Regions from separate parts of the Alkalilimnicola ehrlichii MLHE-1 genome, predicted to be linked through region 2. Evidence: predicted binding sites of a transcription regulator. Region 2 holds the regulator's gene; each other region holds the start of a gene.
The links. Region 2 encodes FliA, which starts transcription of late flagellar genes. Its sites were predicted from a motif close to GCTAAAGTTNNNNNNNNNNCNGCCGATA; they were not measured.
Positions count from the first base shown of each region.

Region 1 (4,119 bases), 540 kb from region 2:
AGGAACTGGGTGATCTGCTGTTCGCGACCGTCAACCTGGCCCGCCACCTGAAGGTGGACCCGGAGACGGCGGTGCAGAAGGCCGGTGATAAGTTCGAGCGCCGGTTTCGCAGCCTGGAGGAGGCCCTGGGACACGATACCGAGGACCCGGCTAGCGTCGGGCTGGATCGCCTGGAGGCCCACTGGCAGGCGGTTAAGGCGGACGAGTCCAAGCCCGATTGACTGCCCCCGGGCGGCGGCGGATCAGGCCTCGAAAAGCGCCCGGAACTCGGGCGGTGCCCCGCGGACCTTGCGCTTTCCGTAGTCGAAGAAGACGATGCCGGTTTTGGCGCGGGCCACCTCCCGGCCGCCCTCCACGTTGCTGACCCGGTAGACCAGGTCGCCGCCCACCCGGGAGAAGTCCTGCCCGCCGATCTCCACCCGCAGGCGGTCGCCAAAAAAGGCCTCCGCCTGGTAGACCACGGCGGCATCCGCCACGATGATCCCCGCGCCGCCTACCGACAGCTCGCTGAATCCGTGCTGCTGGAGAAACCGGGCCCGTGCCTCATGCAGCAGCGAGACCAGACTGTCGTTACCCAGGTGACCGCCGTAGTTGATGTCGGTGATCCGCACCGAGATCTCGGTCGAGTAGACGAAGGTATCGGGCAAGTCGATGTGGATGCGCGGCATGGCGGCTCCTTGCAGATTCAGTACTCGGCTCTGACCTCCACCCGTCGGTTGGCGGCCCGGCCGTAGCCATCGTCCTCGGCCATGGCCGGCTGGCGCTCACCCAGACTGCGCAACCGGATGCGCTCATCCGCTATCCCCCGGCGCATCAGCTCCGCTCGGACCGCCTCCGCCCGGCGGGCACCCAGGCGCTCATTGTAATCGGCTGGGCCGGCGCTGTCCGTATGGCCCACGGCCACGATGACCTGCAGGTGCGGATCATCGCCGGCCTGGTTGGCGAACCGCGCCAGGGCGTCCTTCGCGGTGCGGGTCAGGCCGGCGTGATCGAAACCGAAGTAGACGGTGGCCCCTGGTGCGGCAGGCAGTGGCACGGTGTCGTCGTCCGGGGCGCCGGTGCCGGCGGTCTCATGGCCCTGGCGGGCCCAGTCCGGCAGGGGCCCCGCGGCGTCTCCGGTTGCCATGGCGGCGTCCCCGTCCCGGTGCGCGGTACAGGCCAGGAAATCCTCATAGGCGTTCCGGAAGGCCACCGGGGAGAGGCCGACGCGCACCGGGTCTTCGGAGTACCAGCCGACCAGGGTCAGCGCCGGCTGCCGGCCCTGCTCCAATCGGGTCAACAGGTGCTGGGTGTCGTAATGCCCCAAGGTGATGGCCCGCCGCCCCGGTTGCAGTTCCACCGTGGCCAGGGTCTCCTCGTAGTCATCCCGCCAGGCGGGGTTGCGGACGGCCAGTTCAGCGGTGCGGGACTCGGTCAGGGGGCGCTCCAAGTAGAGACTGAGCACCAGCCGCTGTTCCGCTGACTGGCTGACCAGCACGGTGGCGAAACGCGGGATCCGGTGGACCAGATGGCAGCCATGGGTCGCGGAGACCGCATTCCAGCGGGATTGGTGGGGGGTCGCCAGGTAGTCGCTCCCCGCCCGGGCCGTGGCCGGCACGGCGAGGGGTGCCACCAGCAGTGCAGCGCAAACCAGGGAACGGATCGGAGAACGGGTATTCATACCCCCACTATCGGCCGGCAGGCCGCCGGGTTGAGGGGAGCGTGGAAAAAAGGGGCCCCGAAGGGCCCCTGTGTTGACACACCTTATGGGCGGTCAGGCGGGACGGGCCGGAGAGGGCCCGCCATGCAGGGGGCGGTCAAGCCGCCTTGGCGGCCAGCTGCCGCAGAACGTAATGCAGGATGCCGCCGTTGCGGAAGTAGTCCCACTCCTTCGGGGTGTCGATGCGAACCAACGCCTCGAAGGTGGTGGTTCCGTTCGCCCCCTCGGCCTTCACCTCCACAGTCTCCGGGTCGCCCTCCAGGGAGCTGATGGAGAAGGCCTCCTGGCCGGTCAGACCCAGGCCCTCGGCGCTGTCGCCCTCCTTGAACTGTAGCGGCAGGACGCCGAAGCCCACCAGGTTGGAGCGGTGGATACGCTCGAAGCTTTCCGCGATAACCGCGCGGATACCCAGCAGATTGGTGCCCTTGGCCGCCCAGTCACGGGAGGAGCCGGTGCCGTATTCCTTGCCGGCCAGGACCACCAGCGGGGTCCCCTCCTGCCTGTACTTCATGGCGGCATCGTAGATGAACATCTGCTCGCCGCTGGGCACATGGGTGGTCCACCCTCCTTCGGTCCCGGGGGCCATCTTGTTGCGCAGGCGCACGTTGGCGAAGGTGCCACGCATCATGATCTCGTGATTGCCCCGGCGGGAGCCATAGGAGTTGAAGTCCTTCGGCTCCACGCCCTGCTCTCGCAGGTAGTGGCCCGCGGGGCTCTCCGGGTGGATGGCGCCGGCGGGTGAGATGTGGTCAGTGGTGATGGAATCGCCCACGTAGACCAGGCAGCGGGCATCCTCGATCGCCGCCGAACCCTGGGCCTCGGCGGCCATGCCCTCGAAGTAGGGCGGGTTCTTGACGTAGGTGGAGGGCTGCCAGTCGTACAGCTCACCACCGGTCACCTTGATGGCCTGCCAGGTTTCATCACCCTTGAAGACATCGGCGTACTTGTCGCGGTATATCTGCGAGGTGATGTGCTTCTGGGCCAGTTCGGCCACTTCCTGCTGGGACGGCCAGACGTCCTTGAGATAGACGGGGTTGCCGTCCTGGTCATGGCCCAGCGGCTCCTTGTAAAGATCCACCGCCATGTTGCCGGCCAGGGCATAGGCCACCACCAGCGGCGGCGAGGCCAGGTAGTTGGTGCGCACATCGCCGTGGATGCGACCCTCGAAGTTACGGTTGCCGGAGAGCACCGAGGAGACGCACAGGTCACCCTCGCGGACGGCGTTCTGGATCGGCTCGGGCAGCGGACCGGCGTTGCCGATACAGGTGGTGCAGCCAAAGCCGACCACATGGAAGCCCAGGGCCTCCAGCGGCTTGAGCAGACCGGCCCGCTCCAGGTAGGCGGGCACCACCTGGGAGCCGGGCGCCAGACTGGTCTTCACCCAGGGCTTGGGCTTCAGGCCTTTTTCGGCGGCCTTCTTGGCCACCAGCCCCGCCGCCAGCAGTACCGCCGGGTTGGAGGTGTTGGTGCAGGAGGTGATAGCGGCAATGACCACCGAGCCGTGCTTCAGGAGGTGCTTCTCGCCATCCATCTCGTACTCGACCGCGCCCTTCTCGTGGGCGTCGTCCACCCCCGGTGCAGCGTGGCCGCCTTCACCCTCGAAGCGCTCCTCGTCCTTGTTGGCAGGCGCCGAGTGGTGCTGCTCCAGGTACTGGTCGAGGGTGTCGAGGAAGGCCACCTTGGCCCGGTCCAGCGGGATGCGGTCCTGCGGGCGCTTGGGGCCGGCGATGCTGGGTACGACGGAGCTGAGATCCAGATCCAGCACCGCGGAGTACTCCGCCTCGCGGGCTCCGGTCTCACGCCACAGGCCCACCCGCTTGGCGTAGGCCTCCACCAGCTCGATCTGTTCGGCGTCCCGGCCGGAGAGCTCCAGGTAGTTGAGGGTCTCCCGGTCGATGGGGAAGATGCCGCAGGTGGCCCCGTACTCGGGCGCCATGTTGCCGATAGTGGCCCGGTCGGCCAGCGGCAGGTGGTCCAAGCCGTCGCCGAAGAATTCCACGAACTTGCCCACAACCCCGTGCTTACGCAGCATCTCGGTGACGGTAAGCACCAGGTCGGTGGCAGTGGCCCCCTCGGCCAGCTTGCCGGTCAGGCGCACGCCCACCACCTCGGGGATGAGCATGGAGATGGGCTGCCCGAGCATGGCCGCCTCGGCCTCGATGCCGCCCACGCCCCAGCCCAGTACGCCCAGGCCATTGATCATGGTGGTGTGGGAATCGGTGCCGACCAGGGTGTCCGGATAGGCGCGCAGGACGCCGTCCTCCTCGCGGGTGAAGACCACCTGGCCCAGGTACTCCAAGTTGACCTGGTGAACGATGCCGGTACCCGGGGGCACCACCCGGAAGTTGGAAAAGGCCTTCTGGCCCCAGCGCAGAAACTCGTAGCGCTCGCCGTTGCGCTGAAACTCGATCTTGGTGTTG
Region 1 is NC_008340.1:1,660,759-1,664,877, reverse strand. It holds gene mazG (nucleoside triphosphate pyrophosphohydrolase) at 1-221, shown strand, start outside; gene MLG_RS07430 (acyl-CoA thioesterase) at 243-668, opposite strand; gene MLG_RS15560 (MotY family protein) at 686-1,660, opposite strand; gene acnA (aconitate hydratase AcnA) at 1,797-4,119, opposite strand, start outside.
Region 1: MLG_RS15560 (MotY family protein) is a predicted target of FliA. The motif match lies at 1,669-1,696, and genes of this name have one in related genera.

Region 2 (4,119 bases):
CGGGCGCCCCGCCCTTGCCGTGCAGGTCATCCAGCAGGGCCTCGAACTCGTCCTCGCTGATCCTGTCGTCACCGGCCGCCAGGCTCTGATCCGCCGGTGCGGTCGCGCCGGCATCCTCGGGCAGCGCCTTCTCCGGTACCCCGGCGTGCCGGCCCTTGCCGTGCAACTCGTCGAGCAGTGCCTCGAACTCCTCGTCGGAGATCTCATCACCGCCGGCGGCGCCTTGCGCCGGCGCCCGGACCTCCGCCGGCGCAGCGTCGCCCTCGCCCTTTTCCTCCTCCAGGGCATCCAGCAGGGCCTCGAACTCCCGATCGCTGATGTCGCCCTCCGGCTCACCGGCCGCGGCGGGTTCATCGCCGGCGGGGGTGGCCGTCGACGCTGCCTCATCACCGTCGGTGCCCAGGCGCTGCTCGTCGGTGATATTCAGGGCCTCAAGGTCGCGTAACAGCTCCGGTGCGGCCGGCTGCGGGTCCTCTCCGTTCTCGATGCTATTGAACTGATTGACCACCACATCCAGCGCCTGCAGCACGGTGTCCATCAGCTCCGGGGTCACCGTGCGCTCGCCGTTGCGCAGCAGGTTGAAGACATCCTCGGTGCGGTGGCAGACGTCCACCAGCGGGTCCAGGTTGAGAAAGCCGGCGCCGCCCTTGATGGTATGGAAACCGCGGAAGACGGCATTGAGCAGGTCCTTGTCGTCAGGCCGCTGCTCCAGATCCACCAGCTGTTCACCGAGGTTGTCCAGGATTTCCCGGGACTCCACCAGGAAGTCCTGGACGATGTCGTCTTCGATGTCGATCCCCATGCCTGCCCCCTGATTGTGATGCGGTGGCGGAGCGGCCGGCGCCCGCCGGCGGGCGGTGCGGCGTACGGCTCAGAAGCCGAGGCTGGACAGCAGGTCGTCCACGTCGTCCTGGCCCTTGACCACGTCCTCGCCCTTGCCGGGCATCTGCGGCCCCTCGCCCCGCATGTCGGTCTCCTTGCTCTCCCGGGGCTTATCGGCAGCCCGGCGGGTTTCTTCACCCCGGGCCTTGCCGGACAGGGCGACCATCTGCACCAGGTTCTCCTCGACCTCCTCCACCAGTCCGATGACCCGGCGGATAATCTGGCCGGTGATGTCCTGGTAGTCCTGGGCCATCAGCGCCTCGGAGAGCTTGCTGTGCAGGTCGGAGGCGGAGAGCCGGGTGCGTCCCAGGAAGCCGTCGATATCCCGCGACAGGGTACGGAACTCGTCGGCGGAGAGCTCACGGCGGCGAAAGGCGCGCCAGCGCTCGGCCAGCTCGGCGGACTGGTCGCGCAGCGTATCGGTGAGCGGCATGGCCTCCTCGATAATGCCCAGCGTCCGGTGCGCGGCCTGCTCGGTCATGGTGATGACGTAGTTCAGGCGCTCGCGGGCATCGGGGATGTCGTTGGCCGCGATGTCCGACAGCCGGGTGTCCAGCTTGAAGGACTTGATGGCCTCGTGCAGATCGCGGGTGAGCTGCCCCAGCTGCTGGAAGAGCTCAGTCTCGCGCAGGTGGGTCAACTCGTCGACGATGGCGTCAGCGGTTTGGGCATCGCCCTGCTCCACGGCGGCCAGCAGGCGCTCGGCGGCCTCCCGGTACTGCGCCAGGGTGTCGTCCTGTTCACGCCCCATGGATTCAGGCCCCCCCGGCGTCGATCCGCTCGAAGATCTTCTCGATCTTCTCCCTCAGGGTGACCGCGGTGAAGGGCTTGACGATATAGCCGTTGACCCCGGCCTGGGCCGCCGCGATGATCTGGTCCCGTTTGGCCTCGGCGGTGACCATGAGCACCGGCAGGTCCTTGAGCTCCGGGTCGGCGCGCACCTCCTTGAGCAGGTCCAGGCCGCTCATGCCCGGCATGTTCCAGTCGGTGACCAGGAAATCGATGCCGCCGCGCTTGAGGATGGGCAACGCCGTCTTGCCGTCGTCCGCCTCCACCGTGTTGTTGAAGCCCAGGTCGCGCAGCAGGTTCTTGATGATCCGCCTCATCGTCGAGAAATCGTCCACGATGAGGATCTTCATATTCTTGTTCATGGCTATGGCTATCCCCCTAATTGCATCCGGCCCAGTGGTGTTCGGCACGGCTCAGCTCCGGCCGAGCCATTCCTTTAACGCCTCTCGCAGCTTGACCACAATCCGACCGTGGATCTGGCTGACGCGTGACTCGGTGACATTCAACACCTCGCCGATCTCGCGCAGGTTGAGTTCCTCGTCGTAGTACAGGGCCATGATGAGCTGCTCCCGTTCGGGCAGCCGGCGGATGGCCTCGGCCAGTGCCCTCTGGAAGCCCTCGTCCGTGATCTCGGCGAACGGCTCCGGATGATCCCCGGGCAACTGATGGGGCTCGCCGGTGGCCGGATCCTCCTGGTCGATGCTGAAGATGCGGGATGTGGAGACATCCTGCAGGATCTGGTGGTACTCATCGAGGGTGATGCCCAGCTCCTGGGCCACCTCGTGGTCGCGGGCATCTCGCCCGGTCCGATGCTCCACGGCCCGGATGGCCTCGGCCACCGAGCGGCCCTTGCGGTGTACCGAGCGCGGGGTCCAGTCCAGCCGCCGGATCTCGTCCAGCATCGCGCCGCGGATCCGGATACCGGCGTAGGTCTGAAAGCTGGCCCCCTGACCGGGGTCGAACTGCCGCGCCGCCTCCAGCAGGCCCACCATGCCGGCCTGGATCAAATCGTCCAATTGCACACTGGGCGGCAAACGGCCGGCCAAGTGGTGAGCGATGCGTTTGACCAGCGAGGCGTGCTGCACCAGCAGATCGTTGTCGTGCTGAGCCGCCACCTCGGCGTACATGGCATGTCCGTTCATGAGGACACCTCCCCGGTGCTGTGTTGCACCAGGCGCTCCACGAAGAACTCCAGGGTGCCGGCCAGATGCGCCGGCGAGGGCCACTTACGCACCCGCATGGCCATGTCCTTGAAGGCCCGCGCGGCCGGGCTGCCCGGGTAACTGGTCACCACCGGCTGCTGCTTCTGCACCGCACGGCGCAGGCAGTCGTCCTCGGGGACCATGCCCACGTAGTCGATGGCCAGGTCCAGGAACCGGTCGGTGGCGGCGGAGAGCTTGCGGAACAACTGCCGGCCCTCCTCGGGGGAACGCACCCGGTTGGCCACCATGTGAAAGCGCTCCACCCCGTGGTCGCGGTTGAGCACCTTGATCAGGGCGTAGGCATCGGTGATGGAGGAGGGCTCGTCACAGACCACCACCAGGACCTCGCGCGAGGCCTTGGCGAAGCTCATGACACCGTCGGAGATGCCGGCGGCGGTATCCACCAGCAGGTAGTCCAGCTCGTGATTGAGCTCGCTGAAGCTGCGGATCAGCCCGGCATGCTCCGCGGGGGTGAGTTCGGCCATGCGCTGGGTGCCCGACGAGGCCGGCACGATGGTGAAGTCCCCGGGCGCCTGGAGCAGCACCTCCTCCAGGCTGGCCGTGCCGTCAATGACGTGGGAGAGGTTCTTTCGCGGCGACAGACCGAGCATCACATCCACGTTGGCAAGCCCCAGGTCCGCGTCCATGAGCATGACGCGCTGCTTCTGCGCACTGAGTGCCGCCGCCAGGTTGACGGACACGTTGGTCTTGCCGACACCGCCCTTGCCGCTGGTTACGGCAATGACCTTGACCGGTCTGGGATTAGCCATGCGTCTCAGTCCTGCTGCCTGATCGGAATCCGTGTTACTCGCCTGCATGCCTTGAACCGCCCAGGCTCAGCGCCAGGGCCTCCTCGTCCACTTCCTGGTGGCACTCCTCCACCAAGGTACTAGCTAGTTCGGCTAGTCTATCACCCCTGGCAACCTCAAGGTCTTCCGGCACCCGTTGTCCGGTCCCCAGCCAGGCGATGGGCAGCCGGCTACGCAGGGCCACGGTGAGCAGCCCGCCCAGGCTGGTGGCCTCATCCAGTTTGGTGAAGATGCAGCCCTGCGGCTCCGCCACCGCGAAGGCGCGCATGGATTCGGTCAGCGTGCTCAACTGGGTCGCCGCCGACAGGACCAGGCAGGTGCGCAGTCGCCGACTGCTCTCGCGCAGGGCCGTGAACTGCTCGGCAAGGCGCACGTCACGCTGGCTCATGCCCGCCGTGTCCACCAGCACCAACCGCTTGTCATCGAGATTCTCCAAT
Region 2 is NC_008340.1:1,120,675-1,124,793, reverse strand. It holds gene MLG_RS05070 (chemotaxis protein CheA) at 1-802, opposite strand, end outside; gene MLG_RS05065 (protein phosphatase CheZ) at 872-1,633, opposite strand; gene cheY (chemotaxis response regulator CheY) at 1,638-2,033, opposite strand; gene MLG_RS05055 (RNA polymerase sigma factor FliA) at 2,085-2,813, opposite strand; gene MLG_RS05050 (MinD/ParA family protein) at 2,810-3,643, opposite strand; gene flhF (flagellar biosynthesis protein FlhF) at 3,678-4,119, opposite strand, start outside.

Region 3 (4,119 bases), 230 kb from region 2:
ACTGAGCAACTGGTTCAGGCGGCTGCCGGCGTCCTCCAGCTTCCGCAGCGAGCCGGTGACGTCATCCGCCATCTCGTTCAGGCCGTCCAGGGTCTGGTCGCTGTAGCGATCGATCTCCTGTACGGCGGAGGCGATCCGTGCCGACTCGTTGTCCACGTCACCCATCGCCCGGGCCACGGCATCCAGCACCTCCTGCATGGCGTTGGTGCCCTTCTCCACCTGCTTCGCCCGCTCGGTGCTCTTGCCGCCGGTGTCGATCAGTCCGCGGGTCTGCTCGGTGAGTTCGTGCAGCGTGCGGTCGATATCGGAGGTGGCGTCATGGGTCTGTCCGGCCAGGGATTTCACCTCCTCGGCCACCACGGCGAACCCCTGTCCGGCCTCGCCCGCGCGGGCCGCCTCGATGGTGGCGTTGAGGGCCAGCAGATTGGTCTGCTTGGCGATGGAGCCGATGCCCTTGGCCACCTTGCTCACCCGCACCATGGCGTCGTTGAGCCCGCCCAATTCGGATTCGATGTCGTGCACCGATTGGCTCAGGTCGCGGATGTCGCCCAGGGCCTTCTGGATGGTCTCGTCGGACCGGCTCATGTCGGCGCGGGCGGCGCCGGAGACGTGCTGGGCGTTGCGTGCGGCCGAGTCCACCACCTTGTTGGCCTCGGACATGCGCTGGGCGGAGTCGCGCAGTTCCTCGAACAGCGCCACCTCGCGGCGGGTCTGCTCTTTGATCCCGTCCACGTGCCCGGTGACGTCGGAGGCCTCCAGGCCCAGCTCACTGGTGTGCAGGGAGGTCTGCTTGAGGATCTCCTGGTACTTCAGATCCTCGTCAGTGACCGCCGGCGCCCGCTGTCCACCGGCCGGCTGGTCCTTGGCCTTGCGCTTGAAGAAAAACATTGCGTTGCTGCCCCCCCTGACTCAGTCCGCCGCGTAGATCAGCCGCTGACACCCCCAGTGCCGCCCGCCCACCTTGATGGGCACCGAGACCTCTTTGACCAGGGCATGGTGCCCTTCGCCCAGATTCAGGCGGTAGGTCTGCAGCAGGAAACGCTCGCGGTTGCGGGTCGCGGCACGGGTCTCGCGGCTGTCCAGCCGTCGCCGATGAAACCGCGGTAGTTCGGCGCTGTCGTCCGCTGACGGGGCGCGGGCGGCCTCACGGCTTTGTGCCGGCACATACCCGCCCAGGTCGCAGACGAAGGCGGACAGCACCCGGCGCTGGCGCTGCAGGGCCGGTTCCTGGATGGCCGGCAGCACCCGGTCACAGAACTCGGAGTTGGCGGCGGTGAAACGGGGTGGCGCGGTGTCGGCCTCGCGCTGGTAGTTCTGATCGAACAGCGCCTGTTCGTTGACACTGCCGCGCTTCAGGCCCTCCTCGAAGGCGGCGGCGGTGTCCGCGGCCAGTTGCTCGGCCAAGCGGATATAGGGCGTGTCGATGGTCTCCACGCCCTCCACGGCCGTTTCGCGGATCAGTAGCTCGGTGTAATGACGCAGCTTCTCCGTCCGTGCCTCAGCCTCCTCCAATGCATCGTTGGCGTGCCGGACCTCGCTGGTGAGCTCCTCGAGCCCTCCCACCGTCCTGCGGCAGTGCTGGTCGATCTCGCCGACGGACTCATGGATGCGCCCGGACTCGGTGTCCACGTCCTGCATGGCGCTGCCCACCGTCTCCATGATCTCCTGGATGGCGTGGGTGCCCTCACGCACCGCCTGGGCCTTCTCCGTGCTCTCGGCACCGCGCCGGATCAGCCGCTCGATGATGTTGGTCAACTCCTCCAGGATCTGATGGATCTCGGAGGTGGCATCCGCCGTTTGCTTGGCCAGCTCCTTGACGTGCTCCGCCACCACGGCGAAACCGCGGCCCACCTCGCCGGCGCGGGTGGCTTCGATGGTGGCGTTGAGGGCGAGCAGATTGGTTTGCTTGGCAATGGTGCTGATCTCATTGGCCACCTGGGCCACGCCCTGCAGCGCCTCGTTGAGGCTGCTCAACTGGCCTTCGATATGGGTGACCGACTCGGCCAGCCCGCGGATCTGCTCCAGCGAGTGGGTGATGGTTGCGCGTGAGCGCTCCACGTCCTTGCCGGCGCTGGCCGCCACGTCGTGGGCGCGGCGGGCGGCTTGGTCGACGGTGTCGTTGGCCTCGCTCATGCGCCGCGCGGTGCCCACCAGGTCGGAGAATATGGCCGCCTGGCGCCGGAACAGTTGGGCGACGTGTTCGATGTGGTTGACAATGTCCACCGCCTCCACACCCACGCCGCTGGTGCGCTCGGCGATCTGCTGGATGACCGAGAAATGGTTCATGGTCACGGAAGGCGTGCGCTCTTCGTTGTCCTTGACTACCGAAGCCATGGTCGGCTCCCCCTGGTCCCGTCGTCGTCGTCGTTGTTTGTTGTGGTTGTAATACCTTGCCCGTAGATGACGGCGGTGGGTGGGAAAACTTGAGCCCAACGGCCGGCGCAGGTGGATTAATACGTTGGCAGGGCAAAGGGTAAAGCCACCGGGGCGGCAGGGAAAGCCCCGGCGGGCCTGCCACGGCGGTTCCGCATTGCCGGCAATGGCCACCGGTCAAGCCCGTATCGGGTGGGTAAGCGATGGTATAATCTCCGGCCGATTGAGACAGTCCACGAGTCAGGCCCCCATCTGTGATAGCCGAGTGTCTGAGTAACCGTCGTGCTCCCGGCGCGGTCCGCGAGGATCGGTGCGTCCCGGTGGTCCGGCCGGCGCGGTGCCGTGTGGCAGGTCGGGGGGCGGCCCCGGGTGACCGATGGTGAAGCGATCACGTCAGAGCCGGCGCAGGGCCACCGGGCGGGGGCGCCCCGGGCGTTTGAAGCGCTGGGGCGCGCGTCTGCTGGGCCTGCTGGTCACGGTCGCCCTGGTGGCGGTGGGCCTGCTGGCCTTGTACGCCAAGTCGCTGGAGCCGGAGCTGCGCCAGCATTTTGAGGGCGGCCGGTGGGCGGTCCCGGCCCGGGTCTACGCCCGCCCCCTGGAGCTTTACGCCGGCAAGGCCCTGTCGCCGGTGGAGCTGCAGGTGGAGCTTGAGGAGCTGGGCTACCGGCAGACGACGTCGGGGCGCCAACCGGGGAGTTGGAGCCGAAACGGCGCGGTTTTCCACCTGAGTACGCGCGGCTTTGCCCACCCCGACGGTGAGGAGCCGGCCCGTAGCCTGCGCCTGGCCTTCGATGGGGGGCAGCTGGCCTCGGTGACGGGGTTGGATGACCGGGAGCGGGTCGGTCTGGCGCGTCTGGAGCCGGCGGTGGTCGGCAGCCTGCACGCGCCCCATCAGGAGGACCGCTTGCTGGTCCGGCTCGAGCAGGTGCCGGAGACCCTGGTCCGGGCCCTGCTGGTGGTGGAGGACCGCAAGTTCTTCGACCACCACGGCCTCTCCCTCACCGGCATCGCCCGGGCCGCCCTGGCCAATCTGCGGGCCGGCCGGGTGGTGCAGGGGGGCAGCACCCTGACCCAGCAGCTGGTCAAAAACTTCTACCTCAGTGCCGATCAGACCCTGCGGCGCAAGTTCACCGAGGCGGTGATGGCGCTGCTCCTGGAGCATTACTACGAGAAGGACGAGATCCTGGAGGCCTACTTTAACGAGGTCTTTCTCGGGCAGCGCGGCGGGCGGGGCGTCCACGGTTTCGGATTGGGTGCCGAGTTCTACTTCGGGCGTCCCCTGGATGAGCTCAGCCTCGCCCAGCAGGCCACGCTGGTGGGGATGGTGCGCGGACCCTCGCACTATAACCCGCGCCGCCACCCGGAGCGGGCGCGGGAGCGACGGAATCTGGTGCTCACGTTGATGGCGCGTCACGGCATTATCCCGGGGGACGAGGCGCGGGAGGCCATGGCGGAGGATCTGGGGGTCGTGGCCGACGGTCAGCGCCACCAAGGGCGTTATCCCGCCTTCATGGACCTGGTGCGCCGCCACCTGCAACGGGATTACCGCCGGGAGGACCTGATCAGCGAGGGGCTGCATGTACACACCACGCTGGCGCCGCGGGTCCAGCGTGCCGCGGAGCGGGCGGTGGACAGCCGCCTGGCCGCATTCGGTGCGGAAGGATTGCAGGCGGCGCTGGTGTCGGTCTCGGTGGAGGATGGCGAGGTCAAGGCCGTGGTCGGGGGCGCGGACTACCGCTACGCCGG
Region 3 is NC_008340.1:1,349,091-1,353,209, forward strand. It holds gene MLG_RS05880 (methyl-accepting chemotaxis protein) at 1-888, opposite strand, end outside; gene MLG_RS05885 (methyl-accepting chemotaxis protein) at 910-2,334, opposite strand; gene mrcB (penicillin-binding protein 1B) at 2,810-4,119, shown strand, end outside.
Region 3: MLG_RS05885 (methyl-accepting chemotaxis protein) is a predicted target of FliA. The motif match lies at 2,402-2,429, and genes of this name have one in related genera.